Regions from separate parts of the Micrococcus flavus genome, predicted to be linked through region 1. Evidence: riboswitches for the same ligand, from Rfam matches in the RefSeq annotation. Region 1 holds a riboswitch; the other holds the start of a gene.
The links. Region 1 has a riboswitch for S-adenosylmethionine ahead of BJ976_RS01395 (flavin reductase family protein). Riboswitches for the same ligand answer to the same signal wherever they lie in the genome.

Region 1 (8,315 bases):
TCGGAGGTGGAGACCTCGTCCTGCGTCGCTGTCCCGCCGGCGGGCAGCGCCCACACGGGCATCCCCACGATGCCGCGGGGCGCGGTGGGGTTCCGCGGATCGACCGGCGCCTGCTCGATATCGAGCCGGGTGACCGGCTCCCGGTACGGGGCCGCGCGCACCTCGAGGGTCAGGGGTGCAGACCCGACGCTCGTGGCGAGCAGCGGGACGGCGGTGAGTGAGTCCACCGGGCGTCCGGCCGCATCCGCCAGGTTCTGGAGGTAGGCAGGGAGCCGGTCCTTCGCCTTGACGAGCGCCTCCGCCTCCTCGGTTGCGGCACCGGAGAGCCTGTCGACGACAGCCGGGAGGGAGTCGGCCGGCGAGGACTGCGCAAGCACGCGGAACGCGTCGGCGGCGGCCGGGTGCCCGCCGAGGGACAGCAGCTGCGCCTCGGCCGCGGCGTCCACGACGATCATCCGGTTGCCCTGCGGGTCGGAGTCCGCCCACGGGGCGGCCCAGTACGTGCCGGCCGGGACCTCACGCTGGGCGGGCGGCGGCGTCTGACCGCGGGGCCCGACGGCAAGGGTGGGGAGCTCGACGTCCGTGCAGGGGCCTGGCTCGGGAGGGGCCGGATCGCAGAGGGCGGGATCGTCCAGCAGCGGACGGGCGTCCGCGATCGGCCCGTCGGAGAAGGAGCCGATCAGTGTGGCGTCCATGCCGAGCACGGGGCGCGGGCCGAGTCCGTCGTCCGTGCTCACCCGCGCGTCCATGTCGAACGCGCGGGGACCCTCCACGCTGCCGTCCGCGGGGTAGCCGATCATGACGGCGTCCTGGTTGGCCACGCTGCGCACGCCGACGTCGCCGAGCGGGGCGGCCACCTCGACACCGGGCACCGCCCGGATGCGGTCGAGATCGGCCGGGCTGAGACGCTCGGCTGAGCTCGTCCAGACGGCCGTGTCCAGCGGGGCCATGAGGGCGGCCGCGCCCGGTGCGGCCGCAGGTGCGGACACGATCAGGTCATAGGACCCGCGCCAGCTGCTGTCGACGAGGGCCTTGAGCCGCTGTGTGGCCTGGGCCTGGACACCAAGGCCCAGGACCAGGACCACAGCGAGCGCCCCGGCCACCAAGCGCAGCGACCGCACGGCGGGGAAGGAGGGCCAGGCTGGTCCTACACGGCGAGAATCTTCACCAGTGCTCGTCTGGACTCGCGAGCTCTGGGGCGGTCGGGACGTCATTCGGAGGGGACCGTCAACGCCACCCGGTAGGGCTCGTCATTGTCCACGGTGACCGTGAAGGTCACTGGCCCGGCCTGTTCTATGGGAGGCGTCGCTGCGGACCACCCGCCGCACAGGGCCTCCGATCCGGCCATCCACGTTTTCTCATCGCCATCGCCACTCGAGACGTGGATGTCCGTCTTGCCAGTCGCATCGGAGGGGCAGAGCAGGACGACCCGAAGGACCGCGCCCTTCTGGGCATCCACCGTGATCTCCTGGGTGCCCCGACCGACTCTCTCCTCCAGGACGGACTCCTGCTCCACATCGATGTAGTCGGAGTCTGGATTCTGACGTGCGTACTCCTCAAGGGTCATGCCCCCCTCCTCGAACAGAGCCGCGGGGAGAGCCTCTGCCGCGTTCGGGGCCTGGGCCTCGGCATCGGACGAGCCGCTCGTGGCGGCTGACTCCGAAGGGGTCGCACTGGCGGCAGCCGTGGAAGTGCCCGGGGGGGTCTGATTGTCGGACTGAGAGGCGGAGCACCCGGAGATCGTCGTGCCGACGAGCACAGCGGCGGCGAGGGCGGCCAAGCGACGTGAAGGAGACAAAGGGAACATGACATGCCTATCCGTAGAGGGGGGAATAGGGGGGTGCAGCGTCAGGCACCCTGCGCCCGACGCTGCACCGCTCACCGCATCAGAGCTTGAAGTGCTGGAAGTAGAACTGCTGCCAGGGGGTGTAGAACGAGCCGCTGCGCAGCGTGACGACGTCGCAGCTGCGGTTCAGCATCTGACGCTTCCATGTTCCCTGTGCCCGCTTAGCGCCGATGGCGAGCTTTCCATCGTTCGTGTAGGTGCTGGGCACGGTCCAAGCACCGCTGACGGTATTCGTAGACGAGTAGCTGACTCCCACACGGGTCCCGACCTTGGCGGAGACGCCGGCGACAATGGCGCTCACATCGCCAGAGAGTTCGCCTGTGATGTCGCCGCTGACACCGAACGTGCGCCCGGTGGCGATAGTGAGCCTGACTCCGGGAGCCCCGGACACTGACGAGTAGGCAGAGTACGACTGCTTGAACGTGTTCGATGTCACGGTGGTGCTTGTCCAGTACTCCTCAGCACAGTACGCGTCCGGGGTAGCAGTCTCCCCTCCCACGGGCGCTCCCCTCCCACGGGCGCGGTCGCAGCCCCTGCTGCGGGAGCCACCGCTAGCGACGCCGCCATCACCGCACCGGTGGACGCCGCCATGATCCTCTTCTTGATGTCCATCCGCATGATCCGATCCCTTTCAAAGAACCGCCTGCGGGGGCCGCGGGTCGCGGTCTCGAGCCCCCCCCTCTCGAGTGAGATGATCTTCAGCGGGAGCCAGGCCATGTGTCAAGCACCACATTTTCATGCAGCGCCTCGGCCCAGCACAGACCGGGGACAGCACTCCGCCACCGACCTCACCTCCACCAATCGTGACCCCGCGCGTCGTCCGCAATCGGACCGTTTTTGACCGCTCCGCAGACCCCTCCGTAGGCTGGTCACCAGAATCACGAGTCCCCGTCATCACGGCCCTGGCCGGCGGGGCGGCAACCCTCTCACGCCGTAGCGGGGTGCTCCAGGTGAGGATTCGGCCCCCGGTGACCGCCGACGGGCAAGTACCGCGTCTCCGCGGACCCCGCCCGGGTCCGCGTGGAACACCGCGCACCGCGGAGCCGCGCAAGTCATCGGAAGAGGACTTCGCCATGACCGCCACCCTGACCCGCATCCCCGGCGCCGTGTGGAACACCGACGTCTCCAAGGACTCCCTGCGCTCCGGCCTCGCCGTCTTCCCCACGGGCGTCGTGGCCGTGAGCGGCCACGTGGACGGGCACCCGGAGGTGATGGTGTCCTCCTCCTTCGGCGTCGGCATCTCGTGGGAGCCCGCCCTCGTCTCCTTCTCCGCGCAGAACACGTCCCGCACATGGCCGCGTCTGCGCCGCGCGGAGACCATCGGCATCTCCCTGCTGGCCGAGGACCAGGCCCACCTGTGCCGGCAGCTCGCCTCCCGCGACGGCGACCGATTCGCCGGCGTGGACGTCCACGCCTCCCCCGCGGGCGCCCCGCTGCTGGAGGGCTCCTCCCTGTGGCTCGAGACCCGTCTCCACGCGGAGGTCCCCGCGGGCGACCACACCGTGGTGCTCCTCGAGGTCACCGGGTTCGCCGACCACACGGACGACTTCCCGCCGGCCACGCTCCACCGGAACCTCTTCCACGGCCTGCGAGGGCTCTGACCGCGGCCGCGGCACGTGAACAACGGATGAAATGACGACCCGTGGTCTTCGAGCGTCTCAGACTGTGCCATGATGGAGCCTGAAGTTGATCTAGCTGTACATCGCACTTCCGTGCTTGTCAGGTCCGGTTCCCGGTCCCGATGGGTGTGGGGCAAGCGGTTCAGTCTTGCCGCTTCATCCGCTGACACCCCGTCAGTGGTCCCCACCGCTCTCGCTCTGACGAGGGCACATCGAAAGGACACCATCATGGCTGTCGGTACCGTCAAGTGGTTCAACGCTGAGAAGGGCTTCGGCTTCATCGCCCCGGAGGACGGCTCCGCTGACGTCTTCGTGCACTTCTCCGCCATCACCGGCTCGGGCTTCAAGGAGCTCCAGGAGAACGACCGCGTGGAGTTCGAGACCCAGCAGGGCCCCAAGGGCCTGCAGGCCGCGGACGTCACCAAGATCTGATCAGCTTCCTCTGATCGTCCCGGGGCACTCCCCCGGATCCCCGACGGCCCCCGCCGCTCCCCACGGAGCGTCGGGGGCCGTCGTCGTCCCCGGGGACGCACCCGGGCCGCAGCATGTCCGCGCGGCACGCCTCAGGGACGACGCCGGTCCCGCACCACGCGCTCGACGCCCGAGACCGCGAGCACCCCGCACGCGCACCACACCGCGGCACCCGGGCCGAGCGGGGCGGCGACCAGGCCCGCGGCGGCCGGCAGGACCACCTGCCCCAGCCGGTTGCCCATGAGGCGCACGGCCAGCGCGGTGGACCGCCAGGACCGCGGCACCGCATCGCTGATGAGGGACATGGTCAGCGGCTGCCCCAGGCCCAGCGTGAGCCCGCCGACCACCATGGCCGCCCCGGCGAGCGGCAGCAGCCCCGGCCTCGCCACGGCCGAGGGCACCACGGCGAGGGCCGCAGCGGACACCAGCAGCGCGATCCGCAGCAGCAGCTCGCGGCTGAACCGTCGCCGCACCACCGGCAGCAGCGCGCGCGACACCAGCGAGCCCGCCCCGCGGAGGGCCAGGAGCACGCCCACCCAGCCGGCACCTACGCCGTGCCGCTCGCCGACGAGCGGCAGGAACGCGGTGAGGATGTCCAGGACGACCAGCAGGGCCAGGGAGGCGCCCATGGCCGAGCGCACCCCCGGCCGCGCCAGGATCGCCCCGGCGCGCGGGGTCCCGGCGCGGGACACCGCCGGACCGGCGTCGTTCGCGGAGGGCCTCGGGGGACGACGCCGGGCCTGCGGGGTGATCAGGACGGGCACGACGCCCGCGGCGGCGATCCCGACGGACCACCACAGGGCGGCGGCCGTGACCTCGGGCGCGGCGCCCCCGCCACCGGCCACGAGCCGGCCGCCCAGCAGCGGGCCGAGCATCTGGCCCACCGAGTAGGCGGCCGTGAACCAGCCGAACCCGGCGTCGAGGCGGGCGGCGGCGGCACGGCGGGCGATCGCGGCCTGGCCCGCGATCGTGAACGCCAGGTGCCCCAGGCCCAGCACCGCCGAGGCCGCCACCACGCCGGCCACGTTTCGGGCCAGGGCCAGCCCGGCCCCGCCGGCGGCCAACACGAGCGCCCCGGCCGCCACCACGGGCACGGCCGACGGCGCCCGGTCCGTCACCCGCCCCAGCCACAGGGCGCCCAGCAGCGGCAGCAGCGCGTAGGCCGCGGTGGCCAGGCCCACCGCCACATCCGAGGCGCCGAGGGCCAGCAGATGGTAGCTGGTGACCGGGCGGGCCAGGTTGAGGGCGGTCTGCGTGAGCACGGCGCCGGCCACCAGCGCCCACAGCCACGCCAGACCCCGGGGGCCCGCCGGGGACGCCGCTCCGTCTCCGCTGGTGCCGCCCGCGCTCATCCCGTGGACCCGGCCGCGGCGCGGTCCGTGTGCCGGCGCAGCAGGAGCACCGCCACGAGGGCGAGCGCGTACCCCGCCCCCACCGCCGCGAAGCCCAGGCGGAAGTCGCCGGTGGCGTCCCGCAGCAGGCCCATGACCAGCGGCCCGCACGCGAAGCCGGCGTACATGCCCATGGCGTTCACCCCCGTGGCCCGGCCCAGGTGCTCCGCCGGGACGGCGTCCATCAGGCCCGCGTTGATGACCACGTTGGCGCCCAGCACGGTGAGCCCGTGCACCGCGGCGCCCGCCCACAGCAGCGCCGGCACGTGGGCCAGGTCGGCGGCCAGGAACACCCCGACGCCGGCCAGGGCGCCCACGGCGATCCCCGCCAGCAGCGTGGTGGGCCGGTGCCCGGCGCTCATCCGGCGGCCCCACCAGATGCGGGAGAACACGCCGATCACCCCGGAGGCCGCGGCGGCCGCGCCGCCGGCCACGAGGGACAGGCCCAGGGACTCCACCGCGAACAGCGGCAGGTAGGTGTTGGTGGCCTGCATGCCCAGGCCGGTGAGGAACGCGATCGCAGCGAAGAACCAGACCGTGGGCGGCAGCGGGGCACGCGTCGACCCGGCGCGGTCCACGCCGCCCCGGGCAGCGGCGTCCCGGGCGGCCGCGCGGGCGCCGGACGAGCCGGGCAGCGGGGGCGCCGCGGCCACCGCCGCCGCCCACAGGACCGCCGCGAGGCCGGCGGCGGCCAGGGAGGCGGCCGTCCAGCCCAGGGCGAGCGCCGCCGCCGGGAAGAACAGGCCGGCCACCAGCTGGGACACCTGCACGCCGGACTGCTTCACGCCAATCCACCCGATGCGCCGGTCCGCCGGGACGGCCGTGCGGATGATCCGGTTGGTGGTGGGGTTGGAGATCGCCTGCGTCACGCCGGCCAGGACGGCCGCCGCGTACAGGGCCCCCAACGTGGAGGCGACGGCGCCCACCGTCAGGGCCGCGGCCGAGCCGCCGAAGATGATGCTCATCTGCACCCGGGAGGACAGGCGGTCCGCCGCCCGGCCCAGCCCCACGGAGGTCATGGCGGCCGAGGCGAACACCACCGTCAGCACGGTGCCCAGCTGGCCCGAGGTCACCCCGAGCCGGTCGATCACCACGGTGGAGGACATCGAGACGCCGTAGTTGAAGAGGGGGCCCACGCCCATGGCGGCCAGGAGCACCAGCAGCAGGGCGGTGCCGGGGGCGCGGGGCTCCCCCGCCGGGGCCGGCCGGACGGAGGGGGAGGCGGGGGGTGTCACGGGGACCAGGGTAGACCTCCGCCCCGCGTCGCTCAGGTGCGTGCGGCCGGCTCCTCCCACACGTGCGGCATCGGGGTGCGCGCGGACGGCAGGGCGATCCGCTCCCGCCACTCGTGCAGCCACGCGGGCAGCTCGGGCTCCACCGACATGTCATGCCCGAGGTCGACGCAGAGGGCTCGGAGGTCGTCGTTGGTCACGGGTGTGCCGTCCTTCGCACGCAGACGCCCGCAGACGATCGCGCGCACGGCCACGTCCCCGTCCACCACGGCGCGGTGCTCGATCCACATGGCCCGCTCGTCCAGGCCGAGGAGCCGGGTCTCCACGGAGAACGCGGTGCCGAGGGTCACGGACCGGCGGAACGCGATCTGCTCGGACTGCACCACGGGCAGCCAGCCGCGCTCACGGCACGCGTCCCACAGCCCGGTGCGGACCATGAGGTCGAACCGGCCGAGGTCGAACAGCCCGAAGTACTGGCCGTTGTTCACGTGCCCGGCGAAGTCCACGTCCGTGGGCAGGGCGCGCAGGGGCAGGGAGGCAGGGTCCCAGATCCCCAGGCGGGGGCGGCGTCGGGCGCGCGAGAGGACCAGCAGGGTACGGGGCAGCAGGTGCATGGCCCCACCCTGGCACGCGACCGGCGCGGACACCACCGTCCGCGCCGGTCTCCGGTCAGGGGCCGATCCGGCGGGCGGGCCCGCCCGGCGGCGTCAGAGCACGCCCTCGGTGAGGTGGTCCGGGGTGCCGAACCGGTGTGCGGTGATGGAGACGGCCTGCTCGTGGAGGAACGGCAGCAGCTCCACCTCGCCGGCGGAGACCACGGGCCCGGAGTACACGGCCAGGTCCGGTGTCCCGGCGACGGCCTGGTGCAGGGCGAGGAGCGCCGCGCGGGCGCCCTCCGGGTCCCCGGCCCAGTCGCTGATGAGGCGAACGCGGGCGTCGCCGCCCTCCGGCGCGCTCGGGGCCACGGCCGCCAGCTGGCGGGCCCTGGCGTGGAAGTGCTCCGCGTCCTCCACCACGACGTCGAGGCGCGCCCGGCGGCGCGGCCCGGCCGGGCCGGCGTCGGCGGGGCCGGCGTCGGCGGGGCCGCCGCCCTGGACGGTGCGCCGCAGCTCCTCGACCTGGCCGCGGACCGCCGCCGGGGACAGCGGCGTCTCCCCCGCGTGGGCGGCCTCCGGGGCGCCGGCGGTCTGCGCGGCGGGCCCCCCGGCGGCGTCCGGGGACAGGGACACCGTCAGGCGCGCCCCGGCGCGCAGGCCCGCCGAGACCACGCGCAGCAGGTGCTCGGCCGGGCCGGAGTCCCAGCGGACCAGGACCGGGGTCGGCCGGTGGCGCAGCACGTTGCGCTCCGCCTCGAGGGCGGAGATGTCCGTGTCCGGGCCGAACACGGTGGAGAAGGCCCGCTCGTCCAGCTTCTGGGCGGTCCGCAGCCACGAGGGGTCCACGCCGCCGGCCTGGCCGTCCACGACCTCGTGCGAGGAGGACTCGGGGCTGGTGATCCAGGTGGGGCGGTCCTCCCAGTCCACGAGCCCGTGCAGGTAGTGCGGTCCGCCGGCCTTGGTGGTGGGGCCCACCACGGAGCGCTTCCAGCCGCCGAACGGCTGGCGCCGGACGATCGCGCCGGTGATCCCACGGTTGACGTAGAGGTTGCCCGCGTGGACGGTCTCCAGCCAGCGGCCGATCTCGTCGGGGTCCAGGGAGTGCAGACCGGAGGTCAGGCCGTAGTCCACGGCGTTGACGATCTCCACGGCCTCGTCCA
Region 2 (8,315 bases), 1.4 Mb from region 1:
CACGCCGAGGGGCCCGTAGTCCCACGCGGAGCGCGAGCCGCCGTAGATCTCACCGGCCTGGAAGACGAATCCGCGGCGCTTGGCCAGGTTGATCACGTTGTCCAGGGGGGACTTGGCAGCCATGGGGGCATCACTTCCGTACACATCGGGGGCAGGTGGGGATCACGACGACGACGCCGCCCGGTCCGCGTGCGGGGCACGGGCCGGCGTCGGGCGGGTCGACGCGCCCAGCCTACCGGGGACAATGGAGCCCATGACCTCTGCTGACGCCCCCTCCCCCGACGCCCAGCCGCTGCCGATCCGCGACGCGTCCATCCGCCTGGGCCAGGCCCTCAAGCTCGCCTCCCTCGTGGAGGACGGCGCCATGGCCCGGGACGTCGTCCAGGACGGGATGGTCACGGTCAACGGCGAGGTGGAGACCCGCCGCGGCCGGCAGCTGCACGGCGGGGACGTCGTCGGGTTCAACGGCGAGGAGATCGTGATCGAGGCCGACCAGGGCTGAGCGCCCGGCTCGGGCTCAGCGCACGTGGTGCGCGAGGTACTCCTTCACGTGGCCCAGCTCCTGGGGGCTGATCGCGTGGCCCAGGCCCGCGTAGACCACCTTGGTCAGGTCGGTGTTCGCGGTCAGCCACGCGTGGGACTCCTCCACGCGGTGCTCGGAGATGATCGGGTCGGCCTGACCGCGGCCCCAGAAGACCTTCGGCTTCGCCGCGGCGACGGTCTCGTCCGCCGGGAACAGCCCCTCCAGGCCCGCCTCCGCGTGCCGCGGGTCCACGACGAACCCGGACAGGGCGACGGTGCACGCGTAGGCCTCGGGGTCGAGCCGCAGCAGGGACGTGGCCATGGCCATGCCCTGCGAGAAGCCCAGCAGCGACACGGTGCGGAACCCGGCGCGGATCTCACGGACCCACGCGTCCAGTGCCTCGACCGCGGACCGGACCGCGCCGGCGTCGGCGCCGATCTCCCCGGTGACGGGGTCCTGGGAGAGCGGGAACCAGGCGGCCCCGCCGGTGGACAGCGCCAGCGGGGCGCGCACGGACACCGCGGTGAGGTGCTCCGGCAGGTGCGCGGCGACACCGACGAGGTCGTGCTCGTCGGCGCCGTAGCCGTGCAGCAGGATCAGCAGGTCGTCGGTCCATTCGCCCTCCGGGCGGGACCAGCGGACGGTGGACGGGGCGGGGGCGGAGGAGGTCTCGGTCACGGCGACACCCTACTGGTCGTCTCCCCTGGCCCCGGGGGCACAGGACGGGCACAATGGATCAATGTGAGTGAGACGACCGGTATCGACAACTTCTCCGCCACCGCCCTCGGACAGCCCTGGCGCCGCTTCGTGGCCCTCGGCGACTCCTTCACGGAGGGGATCGGCGATCCCGACCCCACCCCGGAGAACCCCGACTACCACCGCGGCTGGGCCGACCGCGTGGCGGAGGAGCTCTCCCGGCTCACTCCGGCCGGCGAGCCCTTCTCCTACGCCAACCTCGCGGTGCGCGGCCGCCTGATCGACGAGATCGCCGCCGGCCAGGTGGATCCCGCCGTGGCGCTCGAACCGGACCTGATCAGCATCTGCGCCGGCGGCAACGACATCCTCCGCCGCGCCGACCCGGACGACGTCGCCCTGCGCCTCGACGACGCCGTCGCCCGCCTGGCCGAGAGCGGCGCCACGATCCTGCTGTTCAACGCCACGGACATCCGGGACACCCCCGTGCTGGGGCGGATCCGCGGTCGCGTGGCGATCTTCAACGAGAACATCCGCACCGTGGCCGCCCGCCATGGGGCGCTCGTGCCGGACATGTGGTCCCTCAAGGAGCTCTCCCGCCCGGAGATGTGGGCCGAGGACCGCCTGCACTTCTCTCCCGCCGGGCACCACACCATCGCGGCCATGGTCCTGGACATGCTCGGCGTCGAGCACGATCTCAACCCGTTCGTCCCCCGCCCCTCCGTCGAGCGCACGTGGAGCCAGGCGCGCGTCTCGGACGTGCGGTGGGCGCGCACGCACCTCGCCCCGTGGGTGGGCCGCCGGCTGCGCGGCGTCTCCTCAGGGGACGGGATCGAGGCGAAGCGGCCGCTGCCCGCGCCGCTGTTCGGGGCGGACATGCCCCACGGCTCCGACCACACGGAGGACGCCCGGGACTGACCCGGGACGACGCCGGCCCCGGCCCGGCAGGTCCGCACGCCGGCCCCGGGCCTCACAGCTCGAGCGCGGCCTTCAGCTCCTCCGCCACCTGCGCGTACTCGGTGAGGAACCCGTCGTGCCCGATCGGCGAGGCGATCGTGTGCACCGGCACCTCGCCGGGCAGCAGGCGTGCCAGCCGCTCCGACTCGGCCGGGAAGTACAGCCGGTCCGAATCGACGGCGGCCACGAACGCCCGCCCCGGGTATCCGGCGAGCGCGGCCTCGACCCCGCCCCGGCCGCGCCCGACGTCGTGGCTCATGAGCGCCTCCGTGAGGGTGACGTAGGAGCCGGCGTCGAACCGGTCCACGAGCTTGGCGGCCTGGTGGTCCAGGTAGGACTCCACCTGGTAGCGGCCCGCCCGCGGCCCGGCGACGGTGCCGAACGGGTTCTCGGCGCCCTGGGCGGCGCGGCCGAACCGGCCCTCCAGCTCCGCCGCGGACCGGTAGGTGGTGTGCGCGATGCGCCGGGCGATGCCCAGCCCGACCACCGGACCGGGGCCCGGGTGGTAGTCGCCCCCGGCCCAGTCCGGGTCCAGGCGGACGGCCTGGGTCTGGGCCTGCGCCCACGCGATCTGCTCGGCGGAGGAGCACGCGGTGGAGGCCAGCACCGCCACCCCGCGGACCATCTCCGGGTGGGTCACGGCCCACTCGAGCGCCCGGGCCCCGCCCATCGAGCCGCCGATCACGGCCTGCCACGCGGTGACGCCGAGGTGCTCCGCCAGCCGCCGCTCCGTCTCGACCGCGTCGCGCAGGGTGACGAACGGGAAGCGGCTGCCCCAGGGCGCGCCGTCCGGGGCCGGCGAGGACGGGCCCGTGGAGCCGTCGCAGCCGCCCAGCATGTTCGGGGCCACCACGAACCAGCGGTCCGTGTCCACCGCGCGGCCGGGGCCCACGAGCTCCTCCCACCAGCCCGCGGAGGGGTCCGCACGGTGGGAGGCCACGTGCGCGTCCCCGGTGAGGGCGTGCAGCACGAGCACGGCGTTGGCCCCGTCCGCGTCCAGGGTGCCCCACGTCTCGTAGGCCAGCCGCACGTCCGGCAGGTGTCCGCCGGTCTCGGTGTGCAGCTCCCCCACGGAAAGGCTCCCCCGCGTCCCGTGGGGCAGGCGCGGAGCACGGAGCGCCGGGGCCGGACGTGTCGTCGTCATGGTCATCACTGGCCTCAGCCCTGATCCTGCGGACCCACGGCGCGACCGGCGGCGAGGAAGCCGCCCTCCAGATCGGCGAGGACGTCGTCGAGGTCCTCCACGCCCAGGGACAGGCGCACCAGTCCGGGGGTGACGCCGGCGGCGCGCTGCTCGCCCTCGGTGAGCTGGGAGTGCGTGGTGGAGGCCGGGTGCACCACGAGGGAGCGGACGTCGCCGATGTTCGCCACGTGGTGGTGCAGCTCCAGGCCGTCCACGAACGCCGCGCCCGCGGCCGCGCCGCCGGCGATCTCGAAGGACACGAACGCGCACGCCCCGCGGGGCAGGTAGCGCTGCGCGCGCTCGTGCCACGGGCTGGACTGCAGGCCCGGGTGGGAGACGGACTCCACCTGCGGGTGCCCCTCGAGGTGGCGGGCCACCGCGAGCGCGGTGGCCACCTGGCGCTCCATGCGCAGGGAGAGGGTCTCCAGGCCCAGGTTCACCAGGAACGCGTTGAACGGGGAGATGGCCGACCCGTAGTCGCGCAGCAGCTGCACGCGGGCCTTGAGCACGAACGCCAGGTTGGCGCCCAACGGGCTGCCCACGCCCAGGTCCCGGGCGTAGACCACGCCGTGGTAGGACTCGTCCGGCTCGTTGAACCCGGGGAACCGCTCGGGGTCGCGGGCGTAGTCGAACCGGCCGGCGTCCACGATCACGCCGGCCATCGCGGCGGCATGCCCGCCGAGGTACTTCGTGGCCGAGTGCACGACGACGTCCGCGCCGTGCTCGATGGGCCGCACGAGATACGGGGTGGTCAGGGTGCTGTCCACGATCAGCGGCACGCCGGCGTCGTGGGCGGCCTCGGCGACGGCGGCGATGTCCAGGACGTCGCCGCGCGGGTTGCCCACGACCTCCCCGAAGAAGGCCTTGGTATTCGGGCGCACGGCGGCGCGCCACTGCTTGGGGTCGTCCGGGTCCTGCACGAACGTGGTCTCCACGCCCACCTTGGCCAGGGTGTGCTTGAACAGGTTCTGCGTGCCGCCGTACAGCGAGGCGGAGGCGACGACGTGGTCCCCGGCCCCGGCGAGGTTGAGGATCGAGAACGTGGTGGCGGCCTGGCCGGAGGCCAGCAGCAGCGCGCCGACACCGCCCTCGAGCGCGGCGATCTTGGTCTCCACGGCCTCCTGGGTGGGGTTGCCGATGCGGGTGTAGATCGGGCCGAGGTCCTTGAGCGCGAAGCGGTCGGCGGCGACCTCGGCGGACGGGAAGTCGTACGAGGTGGTCTGGTAGAGCGGCAGGGCCGTGGCCCCGAAGGCGTGCGGCTCGGTGGCGCCCGCGTGGACCTGGGTGGTGGAGAAGCCCCAGTGCGGGGCGGCGTCGGTGGTCATGGCTGGTCCTCCTGAACGGATCAGGGGCCGCGGACGTCCACCCCTGCGGCGCCGCCGCGGACGGGCGTGCACCGAGGGAGGGGACGCCGTGGGGCGGCCCGCGCTTGCCGGCACCCCGGGCGGGGGCCGGCCTGGTCGTCACCCGGGGCACCCCACCGCGGTAGGAGGGTTGCCGGTCAGCTCGCCGGGGCCTTGCGCTGACTCTCGTGACCGTGCCGCCATCGTAGCCGCCCCGGGGCGGCGGGAGGCCGGATCGCGACGTCCGGTGACCCGATTTCGTCACCTGTGTCACACGCGGATACGCTTCCACCACAGGGGGAGCGCCGCCGTCAAGACCCGGCTCGCACCGCTGCTCGCACCAGCCCAGGACCTCGGGAGAGCCGGGGAACCGAGAGGATCAGCGCCGTGAACACCTGCCGCATGGACCACGTCTCCTACGCCGCCGGACCCGAGGGCCTCGACGCGACGGTGGAGCGGATCTCCGCCGCCCTCGGCGTCGAGCGGATCAAGGGCGGGGTGCACCCGCGCTTCGGGACGCAGAACGTCCTGTTCCCCATGGCCAACCGCCAGTACCTCGAGGTCGTCGAGGCCCTGGACCACCCGGCCTCCCTGTCCGCCCCGTTCGGCCAGCTGGTGCGCGCCCGCTCCGAGCAGGGCGGCGGCTGGATGAGCTGGGCCGTCTCCACCACGGACATCGGCCGCTTCGAGCGCCATCTGGGCCGCGCGGCCGTGCCCGGCGCCCGCCGCTTCCCCGACGGCCGCGAGCTGTCCTGGCGCCAGATCGGGGTGAAGGGCACCCTGGCCGACCCGCAGTTGCCGTTCATCATGCGCTGGGCGGACGGCCAGGAGGACATGCATCCCTCCCAGGCGGCCGAGCCGCAGGCCGCGATCGAGAAGGTGTCCATCGCCGGCTCCCGGGACCGCCTCATCGAGTGGCTCGGCGGCGAGCAGGAGGACGAGGCGGACGGGGTCGCGGACGTGGACGTCGAGTACCTCGCCCCCTCCGGCACCCCGGGCATCGTCTCGGTCACCTTCACCACGCCGGCGGGCACGGTCACCCTCTGACCGGGCGCTGCCCCTCCTCCTGCGCTGTGGGGGCGCTATCTGGTGCCTTCCGGGCGGGACAGCACCGGGTTCCGCCCCGGAAGTACCGCGGGGGCGGCCTCACCCGCCGAAGAGTCCCGCCTGGTGGAGCAGCGGGTACGCCACGAACCCGGCGGCGTCCAGCAGGAAGTGGGCCAGGACCAGCGGCATGACCCGACGCGTGCGCAGCAGCACCAGCGTGAACACCACGCCCATGAGCGCGTTGCCGATCCCCGGGCCCACCCCCTGGTACAGGTGGTAGGCCCCGCGCAGCACCGCGAGCGCCAGGACCACCATCCAGACCCGCACGGGCAGGATCAGGCCCGGCCCCTCGACAGCGGGGGCGGGGACCCCGGAGGCCCCGGCGGCGCGCAGCCGCTGCAGCCACCCGAGCCGGTCGACGAGCCACACCCCCACGATCACCTCCTCGACGAGGGCGTGCCGCGCAGCGGAGAGCAGCAGCACCGGGATCTGGTACCAGGTGTCGTCGAGGGCGTTGGCGACGATCGCCGTCGTGATCCCGGCGGCGCGGCCGGCGGCGTACACGCCCAGTGTGCCGAGGCCGATGCCGAGGAAGAGGGCGAACCCCCACGCGAGGTCGCGGCCGGGACGGCGCAGGTCCAGGCCGAACGCCCGGAACGGGTTGCGCCCCCGCAGCCACGTCAGGTGCAGCACGAGCAGCACGGGGACCAGTGCGAACCCGATGTCCAGCAGCTGATAGGTCAGGTCGAAGCCCCACCGTGGGCTGAGGGTCGGGTTCAGCACGGTGGTCTGCTCGCCGAGCGGGGCGCGGGTGGCCTTGTCGATCAGCTGGACGATCGCGTAGACGGCGCTGCGGCCCAGGGACAGGCCCAGCACGATGGCGATCTCCCACCGGACCACGCGCGCGCTCGGGGCGGGGAGGGCCTGGGGCCCCGGGCGGGTGGCGGCCACGGAGGGGACGGGGGCGGCGGGTCCGGTCATGCGGGCCAGTATCTCCTCCTCCCCTCCCCCTCTCTCACTTTCGAAAGCGGAATCGGCCCTTCAGCCGTCTCCCGGAGACTCGGAAGCCCCGATTCCGCGTGCGACAGTGCAGGCGGGGCGGGCGTTACCGTGGGGTCATGACCTCCTCCCCCGCCGCGTCCGAGCTCGAGCTGGCGGCCGAGGCCCTGGACCGTCTGCTGCCGGACGTGCCCGCCACGCTCGCGGGCCGCCTCCGCTCCGCCGACTGGGGCGGCGGTCGCGTGGTGGAGTCCGGCCAGTTCCACCGGGTGCTGGTGCTCGAGGACGTCGGCGTGCTGCGGATGACCCGTCTGAGCGAGGCCGGGGCGCCGATCGGCGCGGCCTGGGCGCCGGAGGACTCCCCCGCCGCGCACCTGCCCCGCCGGATGGCCCTGCTCGAGGCCCTCGCCGCCGCGGGCCTGCCCTTCGCGGTGCCGCGTCCGCTGTCCGCGGTGCTCCGCCGGGACGACGACGCCGGGCACCCCCTCGCCACGGCCGTCCTCCAGGCGTTCGTGCCGGGCCAGCCGCATCCGCCCCACGAGGGGGACGCAGCCGTCCTGCGCGGGATCGTGGACGCCCTCGACGCGGTGGACGTGACCACGCCGGCGGTGGCCGCGGGGCTGGGTCCGGCGTTCGCGTTCCGCGGCCCGTGGACCGCCGAGCGGATCGACCGCGTCGCACGGCTCGGGGCGGCGCTGCCCGCCGAGCACACGAGCGCACTGCCGGCGGACTGGGCCGGCGTCGTCGGGCGGATCGCGGCGGCCGTGACCGCGTGGGCCGCGGCTCCCCCGGACGGCCCGTCGCTCGTGCACGGCGACCTGGCCGGGCACAACATGCACTGGCTGCCGGTGGCGGGCCAAGGCGGCCACGAGGTCCGCTGGGAGCCGTCCGGGATCCTGGACTGGGACCTGGCGCACGCCGGGGACGCCGCGCGCAACGTGGCCTCCCTGGGGATCTGGCACGGCGAGGAGTGGATCGAGGCGATCGCCCGCACGCCGGAGGAGGCCCTCCGCGCCCGCGTGTGGCTCGGCGCCGCCGGCCTGGACTCCCTCGACGACGCTGCCGCACGGCAGGAGCTGACCGGCCGCGCCCCGCGCTGGGGGCGCCTGTTGCGCAAGGTGCTGCCGCGGATCGAGCGGGCGGCCGCGGCGCTCTGACCTGCCACCCCTCGCCGCCCGCCTCCGGTCAGGGGCAGATGCTGTACGTCAGCTGGAAGGCGGAGAGGAAGATGCGCTGGTCCCCGTCGATGGTGGTGCTCGCGGTGGCGGCCTGGTTCCAGTAGTGGAGGTTGAACGAGGTCACGTCGCCGGTGAAGCGGATCGTCGCATTGCCCCGGCTCTCGCTCTCCTGGACGTCGGTGTTCCTGCCGGCGGCGCGGAGGGGGTCCGTCAGCGTCCCGGTCCCGCTGACGCCCGCGGTGGTGGTGTTCGCCCTCGTCGCCGTGAAGACCGTGGCGCTCTGGATGCCCACCGCGTCCACGAAGTCGGCGGTCTTCGAGTCGATGTCCGTGATCGTGAAGGCGAGACCGCTGACAGGCCTGCTGAAGGTGAAGGTCGTCACCGTCTTGTTG

Region 2: it holds a riboswitch for S-adenosylmethionine, as region 1 does, so the genes downstream of both, BJ976_RS08035 (O-acetylhomoserine aminocarboxypropyltransferase/cysteine synthase family protein) here and BJ976_RS01395 (flavin reductase family protein) in region 1, are expected to answer to the same signal.

What each region holds. Positions count from the first base shown of each region.
Region 1 covers NZ_JACHMC010000001.1:279,215-287,529, reverse strand. Annotated here, with positions in the region: gene BJ976_RS01410 (hypothetical protein) at 1-1,121, opposite strand, end outside; gene BJ976_RS01405 (hypothetical protein) at 1,211-1,567, opposite strand; SAM riboswitch class IV at 2,723-2,841, shown strand; gene BJ976_RS01395 (flavin reductase family protein) at 2,920-3,447, shown strand; gene BJ976_RS01390 (cold-shock protein) at 3,694-3,897, shown strand; gene BJ976_RS01385 (MFS transporter) at 4,029-5,288, opposite strand; gene BJ976_RS01380 (MFS transporter) at 5,285-6,562, opposite strand; gene BJ976_RS01375 (acyl-CoA thioesterase) at 6,595-7,173, opposite strand; gene BJ976_RS01370 (bifunctional proline dehydrogenase/L-glutamate gamma-semialdehyde dehydrogenase) at 7,267-8,315, opposite strand, start outside.
Region 2 covers NZ_JACHMC010000001.1:1,719,721-1,728,035, forward strand. Annotated here, with positions in the region: gene BJ976_RS08010 (glycine--tRNA ligase) at 1-123, opposite strand, end outside; gene BJ976_RS08015 (RNA-binding S4 domain-containing protein) at 254-502, shown strand; gene BJ976_RS08020 (alpha/beta hydrolase) at 518-1,201, opposite strand; gene BJ976_RS08025 (SGNH/GDSL hydrolase family protein) at 1,265-2,134, shown strand; gene metX (homoserine O-acetyltransferase MetX) at 2,187-3,323, opposite strand; gene BJ976_RS08035 (O-acetylhomoserine aminocarboxypropyltransferase/cysteine synthase family protein) at 3,332-4,681, opposite strand; SAM riboswitch class IV at 4,777-4,893, opposite strand; gene BJ976_RS08040 (VOC family protein) at 5,087-5,746, shown strand; gene BJ976_RS08045 (CPBP family intramembrane glutamic endopeptidase) at 5,846-6,727, opposite strand; gene BJ976_RS08050 (phosphotransferase family protein) at 6,865-7,902, shown strand; gene BJ976_RS08055 (hypothetical protein) at 7,931-8,315, opposite strand, start outside.